Regions from separate parts of the Nocardia sp. NPDC058480 genome, predicted to be linked through region 2. Evidence: riboswitches for the same ligand, from Rfam matches in the RefSeq annotation. Region 2 holds a riboswitch; each other region holds the start of a gene.
What was found. Region 2 has a riboswitch for cobalamin ahead of ACFWO8_RS13190 (ABC transporter substrate-binding protein). Riboswitches for the same ligand answer to the same signal wherever they lie in the genome.

Region 1 (5,261 bases), on a different contig from region 2:
GTCAGCGACGCCCGCGGTGGCGAGGCGGAACGAATCCACCGACCACCGCAGGTACGCGGGCTGTTCGGCGGCACGCAGTGGCAGCAGCTCGCGCAGGGCGGGCTCGTCGACCTGGATGATCCGCGCGCCCTGGGCTTCCAGGTCGACGGTCTCGTCCCGGATGGCGAGCGCGACCTGGCGGGCCGACTCACCCAGCGGCTGGTCGTCGCGGACGAACGACCACGCCAGGATGGTGACCGGGCCGGTGAGCATGCCCTTGACCGGCTTGGTGGTCAGCGACTGGGCGTAGCCGATCCAGGACAACGTCATCGCCTCGGGCCGGGTGACGTCGCCGAACAGGATCGGCGGGCGCACGCAGCGAGTGCCGTAGGACTGCACCCAGCCCGCCTCGGTGACGGCGAAACCGTCGAGCAGTTCGGCGAAGTACTGCACCATGTCGTTGCGTTCGGGTTCGCCGTGCACCAGCACGTCGAGGCCGAGTTCTTCCTGCAGGGTGATCACGTCGGCGATCTCGGCCCGCATCCGCCGCACATATTCGCACCTGTCGATCTCGCCCTTGCGCAGCGCGGCGCGGGCCAGCCGGATGGTCGAGGTCTGCGGGTAGGAGCCGATGGTGGTGGTCGGCAGCACCGGCAGGTCGAGGTGATCGCGTTGCAGGACGCGACGCTCGTCGGCGGGGGAGCGGGTCAGGTCGTTGTCGTCGAGCGCGGCCAATCGAGCCCGGACCTGGTCGTTGTGCAGGCGCGGGTCGCTCCGGCGGGAGTCGGCGGCGGCGCGGGCCGCACCCAGTTCGTCGGCGACGGTGTCGACACCGGCGGTGAGGGCGGTGGCCAGGACTCGCACCTCGCCGACCTTCTCGGTGCCGAACGCCAGCCACGAGCGCAGCCGCTCGTCCAGTCCGGTCTCGGGAGTCAGCGAATACGGCACGTGCAGCAGCGAGCACGAACTCGACACCGCCACCGCGTCGGCGCTGCCGAGCAGGGAGCCGAGGGTGGCGAGGGCGGCGTCGAGGTCGGCACGCCAGATATTGCGGCCGTCGACCACGCCCGCCACCACCAGCTTGCGAGCCAGAGCGGGCAGCGCCGCGACCGCCGAGATATCGGTGCCCGCGGTGAGATCGAGCGCGACACCCTCGATCTCGGTCTCGGCCAGCACCGCCAATGCGGCATCGGGGTGCCCGAAGTAGGTGGCGACCAGGATCGCGGGCCGGTTCTGCGCGGCCGAGAGCACGCTGTAGGTCTGGCCGACCAGGGCGATCTCCGCCTCGGTCAGGTCGGTGACCAGCACCGGCTCATCGATCTGCACCCACTGCGCGCCCGCGTCCGCCAGTTGGGCCAGCAGGTCCAGGTACAGCCCCAGCAGCTCGGGCAGCCGCTCCAGCGCGGCGCCGTCAGCGGCCTTGGCGAGTTTCAGGAAGGTGATCGGACCGATCACCACCGGACGCGCGGGCACACCGAGCTCGATCGCCTCGTCGAGTTCGGTCAGCAGCTTGCCGGGATGCAGCGAAAAGGTGGTGGCCGCGTCGATCTCGGGCACCAGGTAGTGGTAGTTGGTGTCGAACCACTTGGTCATCTCCAGCGGCGCGACCGTGTCGGTGCCACGCGCCGCCGCGAAATAGCGATCGAGCGGATCGGCGATCCCGGCCACGCGCGGCGGCAGTGCGCCGAGCAGTTCAGCGGTGTCGAGCATCTGGTCGTAGTAGGAGAAGGTGCCCACCGGCACCGAATCCAGTCCCGCCGCGGCCAGTTCGGTGAGCTGGGCGCGACGGAGCTGACGGCCGACCGCGTGCAAGTGCGCGGCATCGGCACGGCCCGCCCAGTAGGACTCGGTGGCGCGCTTGAGTTCCCGGTTCGGGCCGACGCGCGGTAGGCCGAGAACCGTTGCGGTGAAAGGAGTATGCGAAACAGTCACGGAGATTCTCCAGTGTCGTGCAGGGAGAGCCGTCGCCTTTTCGCGGGCACACGCCACCCGGCCGGACCAGGTCGCGAAAGGTGCGACGAGTAGGCATCGGTGGTCCGCGCGCCCGATCCACGAGGCGGTGGCCGCCGGATACGGCGTATCCGGCACAGTCGGCAGGTCTTCGGACTCGCGGGCACCGGTCGTGTGATCGACCGACCTACTGGCCGTCGCTTCCCAGGCATGATGCCCAGTGCTGATGACGGCGGTCGTTCCTGCTCACCGCTGCGGGACAGTCCCGGATTCTCACCGGGTTCCCTCTCACCCGGTGCGGAACATGATCCGCACCCGGGTTTCGACACCTGTGCGGGAGGTCGGGGCTCCGACTCTTCCACCGCGCAGGCGAACCAGCTGCGTGCCCAGCATAGGCCCTCAACGCCGGGCGCGGGTCACCGCCCCGTGGTGAACAGCGCCGTGACCTGCGGTTGCGCCCACGTTGTCCACGCGCACCGCAGGCCGCTCCCCGCGGTGAGATGTGACGGCCTGATGAACGCAACTTCGCAGGTAGGCGGGTGTGCGGTGTGAAGATTGCTGCGAAGCCACCTTGCGTGTCCGTCCCCGGCTCATGGCCGGGTACCGTAGGCCAATGTTCTCGAAAGTCTTGGTCGCAAATCGTGGTGAGATCGCTATCCGTGCCTTCCGCGCGGCCTACGAACTCGGCATCGGAACGGTCGCGGTGTTCCCGTACGAGGATCGCAACTCCGTGCATCGCCTCAAGGCGGCCGAGTCGTATCAGATCGGCGAAGAGGGCCACCCGGTTCGCGCGTATCTGTCGATCGAGGCGATCATCGACGCCGCGGTGGCCGCAGGCGCCGACGCGATCTACCCCGGCTACGGATTCCTGTCGGAGAACCCCGACCTCGCCGCGGCCTGTGCCGCCGCGGGCATCACGTTCATCGGCCCCACTGCCCAGATCCTCGAGATGGCGGGCAACAAGGCCACGGCGATCGCCGCGGCCAAGGCGGCCGGCCTGCCGACGCTGAAGTCCAGCGAACCCTCGGCCGACATCGACGAATTGCTCACCGCCTCGGCCGAACTCGAATACCCGATCTTCGTCAAGGCCGTCGCCGGTGGTGGCGGTCGTGGCATGCGCCGGGTCGCCGCGCCCGAGCAGTTGCGTGAGTCGATCGAAGCGGCCTCGCGCGAAGCGGAGTCGGCGTTCGGTGACCCGACGGTGTTCCTCGAGCAGGCGGTGGTGAATCCGCGCCACATCGAGGTGCAGATCCTGGCCGACCAGCACGGCAATGTGATGCACCTGTTCGAGCGGGACTGTTCGTTGCAGCGCCGCCACCAGAAGGTGATCGAGCTCGCGCCCGCCCCGAACCTGTCTCCGGAACTGCGCGAGCGGATCTGCGCCGACGCGGTGGCGTTCGCCCGCCAGATCGGTTACATCAACGCGGGCACCGTGGAGTTCCTCCTGGACGAGCGTGGCAACCACGTGTTCATCGAGATGAACCCGCGCATCCAGGTGGAGCACACGGTCACCGAGGAGATCACCGACGTCGACCTGGTGCAGTCGCAGCTTCGGATCGCCGCCGGTGAGACCCTCGCGGACCTGGGCTTGAGTCAGGAAACGGTGCAGATTCGCGGTGCCGCGCTGCAGTGCCGCATCACCACCGAGGACCCGGCCAACGGATTCCGCCCCGACACCGGCCGCATCACCGCCTACCGCACGCCGGGTGGCGCGGGCATCCGTCTCGACGGTGGCGCGAACCTGGGCGCGGAGATCGGCGCCTACTTCGACTCCATGCTGGTGAAGCTCACCTGTCGTGGTCGCGACCTGCCCGCCGCCGCCGCGCGCGCCCAGCGCGCGCTCGCCGAATTCCGTATTCGTGGCGTGACGACCAACATTCCGTTCCTGCTGTCGGTGCTCGACGATCCCGATTTCCAGGCGGGCCGGGTGACCACCTCGTTCATCGACGAGCGTCCCGAGCTGCTCACCTCGCGCGGATCGGCCGACCGTGGCACCAAGATCCTGACCTATCTGGCCGACGTCACCGTCAACAAGCCCAACGGCGACCGCCCGACCACGGTGTACCCCTACGACAAGCTGCCCGCCGTCGACCTGACGCTGCCGCCGCCGGACGGTTCGCGCCAGCGGCTGCTCACCCTCGGACCGGAGGGTTTCGCGCGTGCGCTGCGCGAACAGAAGGCGCTCGGCGTCACCGACACCACCTTCCGTGACGCGCACCAGTCGCTGCTGGCGACCCGCGTGCGCACCAACGGTCTGCTCGGTGTGGCGGGACACGTCGCGCGGCTGACCCCGGAGCTGCTCTCGATCGAGGCGTGGGGCGGCGCGACTTACGATGTGGCACTGCGGTTCCTGCACGAGGACCCGTGGGAACGCCTGGCCGCCTTGCGGGAAGCCGTGCCGAACATCTGCCTGCAGATGCTGCTGCGCGGTCGCAACACCGTCGGCTACACGCCCTACCCCGAACAGGTCACGCGCGCTTTCGTTTCCGAAGCCGCTACGACCGGTATCGATATCTTCCGCATCTTCGACGCACTCAACAACGTCGACCAGATGCGTCCGGCGATCGACGCGGTCCGCGAAACCGGTACTGCCGTAGCCGAAGTCGCCCTGTCCTACACCGGTGACCTGCTCGACCCGAACGAGTCGCTCTACACCCTCGACTACTACCTGAAGCTGGCCGAACAGATCGTCGACGCGGGCGCGCATGTCCTCGCGATCAAGGACATGGCCGGTCTGCTGCGCGCCCCCGCGGCCGCGAAACTCGTTACCGCACTGCGCAGTAACTTCGATCTGCCGGTGCACGTGCACACCCACGACACCCCCGGCGGACAGCTGGCCACCTACCTGGCGGCCTGGCAGGCCGGTGCCGACGCGGTCGACGGCGCGTCCGCGGCCATGGCGGGCACCACGAGTCAGCCCGCGCTGTCGGCGATCGTGGCCGCCACCGCGCACACCGATCACGACACCGGCCTGAACCTGCAGAACGTGTGCGATCTCGAGCCGTACTGGGAGGCGCTGCGCAAGGTCTACGCGCCGTTCGAGTCGGGTCTGCCCGCGCCGACCGGTCGGGTGTACACCCACGAGATCCCCGGTGGTCAGCTGTCGAACCTGCGTCAGCAGGCGATCGCGCTCGGCCTGGGTGACCGGTTCGAAGAGGTCGAGGCCAAGTACGCGGCCGCCGACCGGCTGCTCGGCCGCCTGATCAAGGTGACCCCGTCGTCGAAGGTCGTGGGTGACCTCGCGCTGGCCCTGGTCGGCACCGGAGTCGACATCGAAGATTTTGCCGCCGATCCGGGCCGCTTCGACATCCCCGATTCGGTGATCGGCTTCC
Region 2 (5,261 bases):
CACCCGTTGTTTCTGACCGCCGGAGAGTTGATCCACCGATCGGTCGATCAACTCGAGAGTGTCGGTGGCCACCAACGCTTTTCGCACGGCCTCACCGTCGCGCGCCGACCATTGACGGAACCAGCGTTGGTGGGGATGGCGGCCGCGGCCGACGAGTTCACCCACGGTGATGCTGTCGGGGGCGACCGGTTGTTGCGGCAACATGCCGAGCCGACGGGCGACCGTGCGCGCGGGCTGCGGTGCGATATCGGCACCGTCGAGCAGGACCGCGCCCGCCGTAGGCGCGATCAGCCGGGCCAGGCCACGCAGCAGGGTCGATTTGCCGCAGCCGTTGCGGCCGACGATGACGGTGATCGCACCCGTCGGGAAGTCGACGGTGGCGTCGGTGACGATCGCGGTGTCGCCGTAGCCGAGGGTGAGTCCCTCGGTAGTCAGGTGTGCGGTCATCCAGCGTGTCCGATCCGGGTTGCGCGGGCGAGGAGGTAGACGAGAACGGGAGCGCCGAGGATGGCGGTCACCACCCCGACAGGGAGTTCCGCCGGGAACAGCCGCCGGGCGGCCAGGTCGGCGGCGACCACCAGCAACGCCCCGGTGGCAGCCGCGGGCGCGAGCCCGGCACCGCGTTCGGCCAGCAGCCGTCGCGCGATCTGCGGCGCCACCAAGGCGACGAAACTGATCGGCCCGGCCGCGGCCGTCGCGAGGGTCGCGGCGGCGGCCGCGACGACGATGAGTGTGATGCGATGCGGGCCGCGCCGCCCAGCCAGCGAATTCGCCAGCTCGTCACCCATTTCCAGCAGCGGCAACGAGCGAGCGAGAACGAGCAGCGGCGGCACGACCACCACCAGCGCCGTCGCGGCGAACCCGACGTGGCTCCCATCGCGGTTGGCCAAGCTGCCGGTGAGCCACATGGCGGCCGTATGCGCCTGGTAGTTGTCGGCGATGGTCAGAATGAACGCGATGGCCGAGGACAGCATCGCCGTGACGCCGATGCCGACGAGCACGAGTCGATAGCCATCGAGCCCGTCCTTGGTGGCCACGGCCACGATCAGCACCATGGCCACTCCGGCACCGATCACCGCCCCGCCGACCAGCCCCAGCCCGGCACCACCGAGCAACACGCTCACCACCAACGCGCCCAGTGAGGCGCCCGCGTTGATCCCGATGATCTCGGGGCTCACCAGTGGGTTGGTCGCGATCCGTTGCAGGATCGCCCCCGATATCGCGAAGGCCGCGCCGACACACAGCCCGGTGAGCACACGCGGCAACCGGTCGGCCACCACCACGTCGTACTCGATGAGCGTGCCACCGCCACCGAGGACACGCATCACGTCAGCGACTGTGAGCGGGTAGTAGCCTATCGTGAGTGACCACGCCGCCACCGTCAACGCGGCCGCGGTGATCAGCACGGTCAGGACCGCGGACCGTTTCCCGACGCGAAAGACGATGCGCCGGTCGGGTGTTCGCAGCAACAGCGTGCCGCTGGGCAGCATGCTGCGCTCGGTGAGCGTCACAGTGTGGCCACCTTTCGATTGCGCACGAGAAAGAGGAAGAACGGCGAGCCCGCGAAGGCGGTGATGATGCCGACCTGGATTTCCTGTGGCCGCGCCAGCATCCGTCCGAGAATGTCGGCCACCAACAGCAGCGTCGGGCCGAGCAGCGCACACCAGAGCAGAATCCACCGGTAGTCGTGTCCGGCGAAGAATCGGGCGATGTGCGGGATCACCAAGCCGATGAAGGCGACCGGCCCGGCGATGGCGACTGCTGAGCCTGCGAGCAGCACCACGCTCAGCGCACCGGTCGCCCGCGTCGCGACCAGTCGGGTGCCGAGCGTGCGCGCCAGGTCGTCACCGATGGCGACGGCGTTCAACGGCCGGGCCACCACTACCGCCAGCAACAACCCGGCAGCGATGAACGGTGCTGTCTGCCATACGGATTCGATGTCGGCGCGAGCCAACGAGCCGACCACCCAGAATCGGAAGTTGTCGAACAGCGTCCGGTCGAGCAGGGTGATCGCCGTGGTGATCGACCCACACAGCGCGGTGCAGGCGGCGCCCGCGAGCGCGAGTTTCACCGGGGTCGCGCCACCGAACCCCAACGATCCCAGCGTGTAGACGAACGCGGCGGCGATCGCGGCGCCGAGGAAGCCGAACCAGATGAAGCCGCCCGTCGCCGTGAGGCCGAACGTACCCATCGCGATCACGATCGCCAGCGACGCACCCGCGTTGATGCCGAGCAGGCCCGGCCCGGCCAGTGGGTTGCGGGTGAGCCCCTGCATCACCGCGCCTGCCAGCGCCAACGCGACACCCGCGAGCAGGCCCGCGACAGTTCTCGGCAGCCTGATGTAGCGCACGACCCGGTCGGTGTCGGTCCCCTGGAAATCGGTGAACGCGACCACGGCCTGGTCGAGGGTGAGCGGGTGTGAACCGATCAGGATGGACGCGACGCAGGCAGCCGCCAGCGCGGCGCCGGCCAGGATCAGACCGGTGCCGCGAGCGGTGCGCGTCACCGCCGGAACAGCTCGGGATGGATCAATGCGGCGACCAGTTCGGTCGCGTGCGCGATCCGCACGCCTGCCGCGCGGTCGGCGAACAGGAACGGGTGCACGGTCGCGTTCCGCACGGCCGCCAGATTCGCGAATGCCGGGTTTCCGACGATCTTGTCGACCTGGGGCTGAGCGTCGGTGCGCGTGTAGGTCGCCTTGCAGCACAGGCTGGTCAGGATGATGTCGGGGTCACGGGCGATGAGCTCTTCCGCGCCGACGGGCACGTTGCGCTTCACAGTGAGATCGGCGAAGGCGTTCACTCCACCTGCGGCCTCGATGATCTGGGTGATGAAGTCGATGCCGCCTGCCACGGTATAAGAGCCGTCGTCTTTGGGCGTGACGACCGCGACCCGCGGTTTCCCGGCGTTGCCGACCTTCGCGCGGACCGCGTCGATGCGCGAACTCAGCTGCGTGACAACCTCGTCGGCGCGCTCGGAGGTCCCCCACAGGGCACCGAGATCGCGCAGGTCGGCGTACACGTTGTCGAAGCGCACGGTGTCGGGGTCGATCGCTTCATCGGCGAGTCCGTCGGCGCTCGGGCACAGTGGACTCAGCACCCAGGTGCGCACACCCAATTCGTGCAGGCTTGCCCTGGTACCGACGCTGTTCTGCGCTGAGGAGGCGAACACCCCGTTGAAACCCGACATCACGAAGTCGGGTCGCTGGGCGAGCAGTTCGTCGCGACTCGGCAGCTTCTCGACGTAGGGTGCGCGCGCCTGCGCGTCGGCATACTCCGGAAGCACGGCGGAGTCCAGAAATGCCGTACCCACCAGCCGATCGGTGACACCGAGCGCGTGCGCGATCTCGATCGACGGCTGATACGCCGCGTAGATCCGCTGCGGTGGGCCATCGACGGCAACGTCGATCCCACAGTTCACGCGGGCGACAACAGCTGCGCCGCCCGCGTCGGAGAGGGGTTGCACACCGCAACCGGTGACAACGATCGCGCAGGCGAGCAACGCGCCGGAACGTAGGCGCGCGAAAACAGAGCGGGTCAAGAGACGGCCTTCCAGGTCCTCGTGGAATGGGGTACTGCGTAGCCGTGGCCGGTCTCCTGGCTGACGGGATAGTGCGCGGTGAATCCACCTTCCCAGGGCAGGTGCCCCAGTGGCTCCGGACGACAGACGTCGTCCGGATCGATTCACAACTCCCGATCACAGTGGCGAGGGCCGCACCGGTTCCACACCGGTTTCCCGAACACCACGGCTGGTGCACTGTAACAACGTCGGCTCCATCGAGGGTCGGCGCCGGGGTCTGTGCACGGACACCGGATCCGATACACAGCCGACTCCCAGCCGCGTCCCACCGTGCTCGACACTTGCGCCGCGAAGATTCAGCTATCGGCCGAGCACTTCGGCCGGCCGATGATCTCGGCAGTGAGATCGAAGATCAGGAGGAACGCGCATGAGAATGACAACGACACTGGCCAAGGCCGCGGTGGCGGGCACTCTCGCTCTCGGAGTGGTCGGCGCTACTGCGGGCATGGCGAGCGCGGATCCGGGCGGCCACGATCAGCAGCGGCCCGAGCAGGGCCAGGATCATCGGCCCCAGCAACAGCCGGAGCATCACAAGAACGACGGACCGCAGCACGGCTTCTGGTTCTTCGGCACCTGGGTTCCCCTACCCTGACCTACCTCTCACCGCGGGCCCGATACACACCGGGCCCGCGGTGTACCGAGCTCATCGATCGGAGCAACACACGCGCCTGGGGCGACGATTCCGGCGAGTTGCGGTGCGGGACTTCGCTATCCACAGCGGCGGCGCCAATCCATCCCGACGCCGACAACGAATGGTTTGCAGGCGGGTCGGCACCGTATCACCACCGATACCATTCACTCCCCTGAAGCCGACCCGCCTGCTTTCACCGGCGCCGAGTAGCGCTTCGCAAGCGCGAGCTGGTCGAACAATGCCGCCCACCGGACCCGGGGCGAATCTCAGCGCTGGCTGTCACCGGTCCCCCTGCGACATCGATCCGTCGCATCGAGCGCTCAGGACCGCTCGGACACGGCGGTGGCCGCCGGGTTCGTGGCGTCACGGATCACGCGCAGGCCGGTGATCAAGCCGTCGAGTTGCGTGGGGGTCAGCTGACCGGTGAGCCATTGTTCGAGGGCGTCGAGGTAGTCGGGAAGAACCTGCTCGAGGCGGCGGATGCCCGCATCGGTCAGGGCCGCGTAGGCGCTGCGGCGGTCGGTCGGGTCGAGTTGGCGTTCGACCAGTCCCGCGGTGGCCAGCCGGTCGACCAGACGGGTGACGCCGCTGGTCGAGAGCTCGGTTTGGGTGGCGAGATCCGACATCCGTAGGCGGCGCCCCGGGGAGCGACTCAGTCTCAGTAGGGCATTGAGGTCGAGGCCGGAGAGACCGTGCGCCTTCCAGGTCGGCTCCAGCTTGGCGATCAGGCCGTTGTGTGCCTCGAAGAGCAGGCCGGAGATGGTGAAGCGGGGGTCGTCGAACAGCTCGTGCACGGACATAAGGCCAGCTTAGCCGATATTTGCCATGCGGATAGTTGACACGAGGAATACCTACGAGTAAACCTATGCGTAGGCATTATTCCGCACGGCAAATATTGGAGAGATCATGCAGAACACCAGGTGGATCGCGGGCTTCCGGACCGGCGTCATCGACCCGAACGAGCAGATCAAGCTCGCCGAGTCACGGGAGTTCGGTGACGAGACTGTGCGCCACGTCGTGCACATGACAGGTGGCGGCGACGCGGTACGCG
Region 3 (5,261 bases), on a different contig from region 2:
GCGCGCCGCTTGGCCTGGGTGCCCTCGCCCGGATCGTTGACCAGGAACGGGTAGATCAGCGGCAGGTCGCCCAGCGCCGCGTCGGTGCCGCAGGAGGCGGACATGCCGAGGGTCTTGCCGGGCAGCCACTCCAGGTTGCCGTGCTTACCCAGGTGCACCATCGCGTCCGCGCCGAAACCGTCGGGCGCGGACAGCCAGCGGTAGGCGGCGAGATAGTGGTGGCTGGGCGGCAGATCGGGATCGTGGTAGATCGCCACGGGGTTCTCGCCGAACCCGCGAGGCGGCTGCACCATGAGCACCACATTGCCGAACCGCAGTGCGGCGATGACGATCTCACCCTTGGGATCGGCCGATCGGTCGACGTAGAGTTCGCCCGGCGCCGGCCCCCACGCCTCGACGACAGCCTCGCCCAGGTCCGCGGGCAGGGATTCGAACCAGCGGGTGTAGGTGGTGGCACCGATGCGAATCGGGTTGCCCTCCAACTGTTCCGCGCTCAACCACTCCGGATCCTGACCGCCCGCGGCGATCAGCGCGTGGATCAGCGCGTCGCCGTCGCGTTCCACCAGGCCGGGGATCTCGTCGATATCACCGAGATCGTAACCGGCGGTACGCAATTCCGTGAGCAGACGGATCGCACTCGCTGGGGTGTCGAGGCCGACGGCATTGCCGATGCGGGCGTGCTTGGTCGGATAGGCCGAGAGCATGATCGCGATCCGCTTGTCGGCGGCCGGGATGTGGCGCAAGCGGGCGTGGCGCACGGCGATCCCCGCCACGCGGGCGCAGCGTTCGGGATCGGGGACATACGCCGACAGCCCGTCTGCGTCGAATTCCTTGAAGGAGAACGGCACCGTGATGATCCGGCCGTCGAATTCGGGCACCGCGACCTGCGTCGCCACATCGAGCGGCGACAGGCCGTCGTCGTTGGCCTCCCACTGCGCGCGGCCACTGGTCAGGCACAGGCCCTGCAGGATCGGCACGTCGAGGGCGGCGAGCGCGGCCACATCCCAGGCTTCGTCGTCACCACCGGCCGACGCGGTCGCGGGCTTGCTGCCACCCGCCGCGAGGACGGTCACCACGAGGGCGTCGGCACGGCCGAGCAGGGTGAGGAGTTCGGGTTCGGCGGTGCGCAGCGAGGCGGCGTAGACCGGCAGCGGCCGGGCGCCCTTGGCCTCGATCGCCTTGCACAGCGCCTCGACGTAGGCGGTGTTGCCCGCCAGGTGCTGGGCGCGGTAGTAGACGACGGCGACGGTCGGGGCGTGCGGTTCGAGGATTCGCGGGGACCGGTCGAGCTCGCCCCAGGTGGGCAGTTGCGCGGGCGGTTCGAAACCGTGTCCGGTCAGCAACACCGTGTCGGACAGGAAATTGTGCAACTGGAGCAGGTTCTCGGCCCCGCCCGCGGCGAGATAGTTGTGCGCATCGGCCGCGACACCGACCGGCACCGTCGAGCATTCCATCAGCTCGGCATCGGGCGCGATCTCGCCGCCCAGCGCCACCATCGGCACCCCGCTCGCCCGAATCGCGTCGAGGCCCTCTTCCCACGCGCGCTTGCCGCCGAGGATCCGCACGATCACCAGGTCGGCGCCGTCGAGCAGTCCCGGCAGATCCTCCACCAGCAGCCGGGCGGGGTTGCCCCAGCGGTACTCGGCGCCGCTCGCGCGAGCGCTCAGCAGGTCGGTGTCGGAGGTGGACAGCAGCAGGATCACAGGGTGAGACCTTCCTCGGGTTACGCGCCCATCGGGGAGTTGCGGTGCTCGCCGGAGAGGGTCTGGCTGTTCACAGTGGCGCGACCGCACCGGATTTCCACCGGTTTCCTCGTCGCCCGCCGAGCAAGACGATGCTACTGGGCCCGCCTCGCCCGCAACTTTCCAGCCCGCTCCCCACCGCTGGACAATCGATCAGCAGGCAATGGCGCGGGCATCACCCGAGAGCGCTCCTGCACCATTGCTTGATGATCTTGATCTGCGGCGGCGCTGCGCGGCGGTGTTCAGCGATCGGGGCGACCGCCTCGACGCTGCCGATCATGATCGACTCGACCGAACAGCCGCCGCCGAAGTCGGTGTCCGACCAGATGTACGCGTTCGCCGACCACCTGCGGCGCGTGTGGGTGGTCGACGTCGTCAAGGGGTGGGGCGGCGGGTGGTGTCGTTGGACGCGATCGCCAGGGCGATCTCGGGAACGATGCGTCGGATCAGCGCGCCGTAGTCGTCGTCCGGGAGGATATCGAGGCGTTCGCGGGCCTCTTCGAGGTGGCGGGTTGCAGCCGGGAAGGCACCGAGGCGGCGGAAGTTGTCGGCGAGGTTCAGGTGCAGGGAGGGGTAGAAGCCGGCGACCTGGAGGCCCGCGTGATAGTCGTTGAGGCGGGTGTCGGTGAGGGCGTCGGCGGCGTCGAGGGCGCGGACGTCCCAGACCAGGGCTTCGGCCGGGTCGTCGTAGACGTCGGCCAGGTAGTGGGCGAGGGCGCATCGGTGCAGCGGGTCACCGGCGGGACCGATGTCGGCCCAGACCTCGAGCAGGGTGGTGCGGGCACCATCGGCGTCGCCGGTCCGGAAGTCGGTGACGCCCTGGGTGATTCGGGTCATGATCGGGTCGGCGGTGGTCATCGGGAGGTCTCCTCGGTGGGTTCGGGTTTGCGCGGCATGACCAGGGTCGACAGGTCGCCGTCGTCGGCGGAACGGACCAGCACGGGCATGTCCGGGGCGATGAGGTCGAGCATCACGTCGGCGCCGACCGCGCCTGCGATGGCGGGGTAGAGGGTGGTGACGGCGAAGTGGATGGTCATCGAGGGGCCGGTGATCTCGGCGGCGAGAGATCGTCGAGTGACGCAGCTGTGGTCGGCCTCGGGCGTGGCAGGCTCGGCGTTCGCAGGTCTGTCCGGCGTCTCCGCGGTGGTGGCGAGCCGTGCGGGGGTGCCGCCGGCTGTGATGGACACCGCGTTCGGTGGGTACACATGGAGCGCCACCGTGGATGAACCTGCGTTTTCCAGCGAATGGAGCAGATCCGCACGGGCGAGCACAACTCTTGTGCTGACCGGTGGCAGTGCCGCCAGCATTTCTCGATAGTCGGGGAAGTCCTCGGTCGAACGGCGGCAGTGGCGGCGGGCAGCATCGGTTTTCTGGCCGAGCCGAACGCCCGACGCTCCGTGCCCGACATCGCCGTCGACGCGGTCGGCGTGTGCGTCGAGATCCCTGTCGCCGGGCCGTTCGCCGCGGCCTCGCGCGGCGGTACGCCGGTTGCCGCCGGAATCCTCAGCGGCCGTGGTGAATTCGATACCTGATGCGGTCGCGACGATAGCCACGGAATACTGTCGGCGCAGCCAGGACACGGCCGATCGAAGGTCGGCGGCGTCGATGGTGGCTGTCCATGACCGTGCGGCCTTGCCTGTCGTGTGTAGCGTGCGGGTCGCCAATCGGTAGCGGTCGGTTGCGGTGAGCGTCAGCTCCTGCGCGTCCACTTCGAAGAGAATCGTGTCCAGTACCCGCATGGTCGGATCGGTGAGAGTGGCGGTCGCGACTTGGTCGACCGCGGCCGCGAGCGCGGGTCCGCTCATCCATAGGGCGTCGGATGCCTCGCCTCGGGTCGGCGAGTGCTGAGGATCTTCCCGGTCTACCGAGTCGTGGGTGTTCGGCGATTCCGGGTGAACTCGCATGGCCGCGCGGGCCGCGATCGTGGCGGTGCGAATCTCGGCCGAGCGACGGTCCATGGCGGCCAGGTGCTCGTCTACCAGGTCGGCCGCATCGGCTGGGTCGGCGAGGACGGCGGCGACAGCCGGTAGCGGCATGTCGACGGCGCGCAGGTGCCGGATCAGGCGGGCGGTGTCGGTCTGTTCGGGGGCGTAGTAGCGGTAGCCGGTGATGTCGTCGACGACGGCGGGGACGAGGATGCCTGCGTCCGCGTAAAAACGCAGGGCACTGGCGCTCAGGCCGCAGGTGCGGGCGAAAGCTCCGATGGTGATCAGCTCGGTGTCGGGCACCGTTTCATGATCGGGGTTCGAGTGACTCGAAGGTCAAGTCGTCGGCCGGCCGGTGCCCGCGGCGACCATCTCCGGGGAGCCGGTGCCGAGATTGCGGTACACGTTCGCGATCACCAGTTGGCCGAGGGCGTTGTTGCCGACGCCGCCGATGACCGCACCGATACCCGCGGGGATCAGCGTGCCGAACAGCAGCAGCGTGCGTTTGACCAGGTAGTTGACGATGAAACGCTTAGCCGGGGAGTCGGGCATGCTCGCCAGGCCGGGAATGTGGTCGGTGACGACCGAGAGCCACTGGCCCTTCTTGTGGCCCGCGGTCTCCTCGAGCACCTTCGTGCCACCTTCGCCGAGCACCACCTTCGACACCAGCTGCGCCAGCCTCGGGTCGTCGGGATCGAGACCGTACGCCGCGGCCGCACCGACCGACAGCGCCGACGACGCCTCGAGGAACACGAGGGTGTCCACACCGGTCGCGGCCAGACCGAGCAGGGTGCCCACCCCGGGGACCGCGGCGGTGAGCCCGACGGTGACGCCGCTGGCGGTGACGACCACCAGGTACTGGCGTGACAGCCGCTGCACGATCTCCACCGGCGCATCCTCGGGATGTCGGTGGCCCAACCAGTCGACGTAACGATTCACCACCGGTGCCTGCGCCTGCGCGACCCGGTCGAGTGCGGGAACAACACGCTTGTCCACGAATTCACGCAGCATGTGGCGGCTCTCCTGTCAGTGCTCGGCTGGCGAAGGATCCGCCACTCACCCTAGGCGAATACCCCCGAACCGCACCGTCACGCGAGTCTGCGCCGTCGCGCCGGCAAGGCAGGCCGCAGCTGGTCGACCGCTCGCCGGAGTGGGCGGGGACCGCCCTGGGCCGATCACGGCGGGGTTCGGGGCGCAGTCGGCGCGTCGTAGGCTGGAGCATCATGACCAGGAGTGCGCCCGATTCTTGTCCAGGGGTTCTGCGGTTGCATCAGGCGGCCGACGGGCCGCTGGCGCGGATTCGTGTGCCGGGCGGGCGGTTGGAATCGGCGCAGTTGCAGGCGCTGGCCGATGCGGCACGCGATCTCGGCAACGGGAATCTCGAGCTGACCTCGCGGGGCAACATTCAGCTGCGGCAGGTGCGTGACGCCTCCGAACTCGCGCAACGCCTGGGGGCGGCGGGACTGTTGCCGAGCCGGACCCATGAACGGGTGCGCAATATCGTGGCCTCCCCACTGTCCGGGCGCGTCGGCGGTTTCGCGGACGTACACGGGCTCGCGGTCGACCTCGACGCCGGATTGCGCGGCGATCCGCT

Region 1: linked by a shared signal. The riboswitch ahead of metE (5-methyltetrahydropteroyltriglutamate--homocysteine S-methyltransferase) and the one ahead of ACFWO8_RS13190 (ABC transporter substrate-binding protein) in region 2 are both predicted to bind cobalamin.
Region 3: linked by a shared signal. The riboswitch ahead of cobN (cobaltochelatase subunit CobN) and the one ahead of ACFWO8_RS13190 (ABC transporter substrate-binding protein) in region 2 are both predicted to bind cobalamin.

Annotation. Positions count from the first base shown of each region.
Region 1 covers NZ_JBHXMN010000015.1:55,258-60,518, forward strand. Annotated here, with positions in the region: gene metE (5-methyltetrahydropteroyltriglutamate--homocysteine S-methyltransferase) at 1-1,911, opposite strand, end outside; cobalamin riboswitch at 2,054-2,263, opposite strand; gene ACFWO8_RS26975 (pyruvate carboxylase) at 2,543-5,261, shown strand, end outside.
Region 2 covers NZ_JBHXMN010000004.1:317,444-322,704, forward strand. Annotated here, with positions in the region: gene ACFWO8_RS13175 (ABC transporter ATP-binding protein) at 1-447, opposite strand, end outside; gene ACFWO8_RS13180 (FecCD family ABC transporter permease) at 444-1,511, opposite strand; gene ACFWO8_RS13185 (FecCD family ABC transporter permease) at 1,508-2,506, opposite strand; gene ACFWO8_RS13190 (ABC transporter substrate-binding protein) at 2,503-3,540, opposite strand; cobalamin riboswitch at 3,569-3,762, opposite strand; gene ACFWO8_RS13195 (hypothetical protein) at 3,947-4,171, shown strand; gene ACFWO8_RS13200 (MarR family winged helix-turn-helix transcriptional regulator) at 4,531-5,010, opposite strand; gene ACFWO8_RS13205 (GDSL-type esterase/lipase family protein) at 5,117-5,261, shown strand, end outside.
Region 3 covers NZ_JBHXMN010000006.1:336,645-341,905, forward strand. Annotated here, with positions in the region: gene cobN (cobaltochelatase subunit CobN) at 1-1,703, opposite strand, end outside; cobalamin riboswitch at 1,739-1,866, opposite strand; gene ACFWO8_RS18065 (hypothetical protein) at 2,118-2,600, opposite strand; gene ACFWO8_RS18070 (MerR family transcriptional regulator) at 2,597-3,970, opposite strand; gene ACFWO8_RS18075 (hypothetical protein) at 4,004-4,678, opposite strand; gene cobG (precorrin-3B synthase) at 4,891-5,261, shown strand, end outside.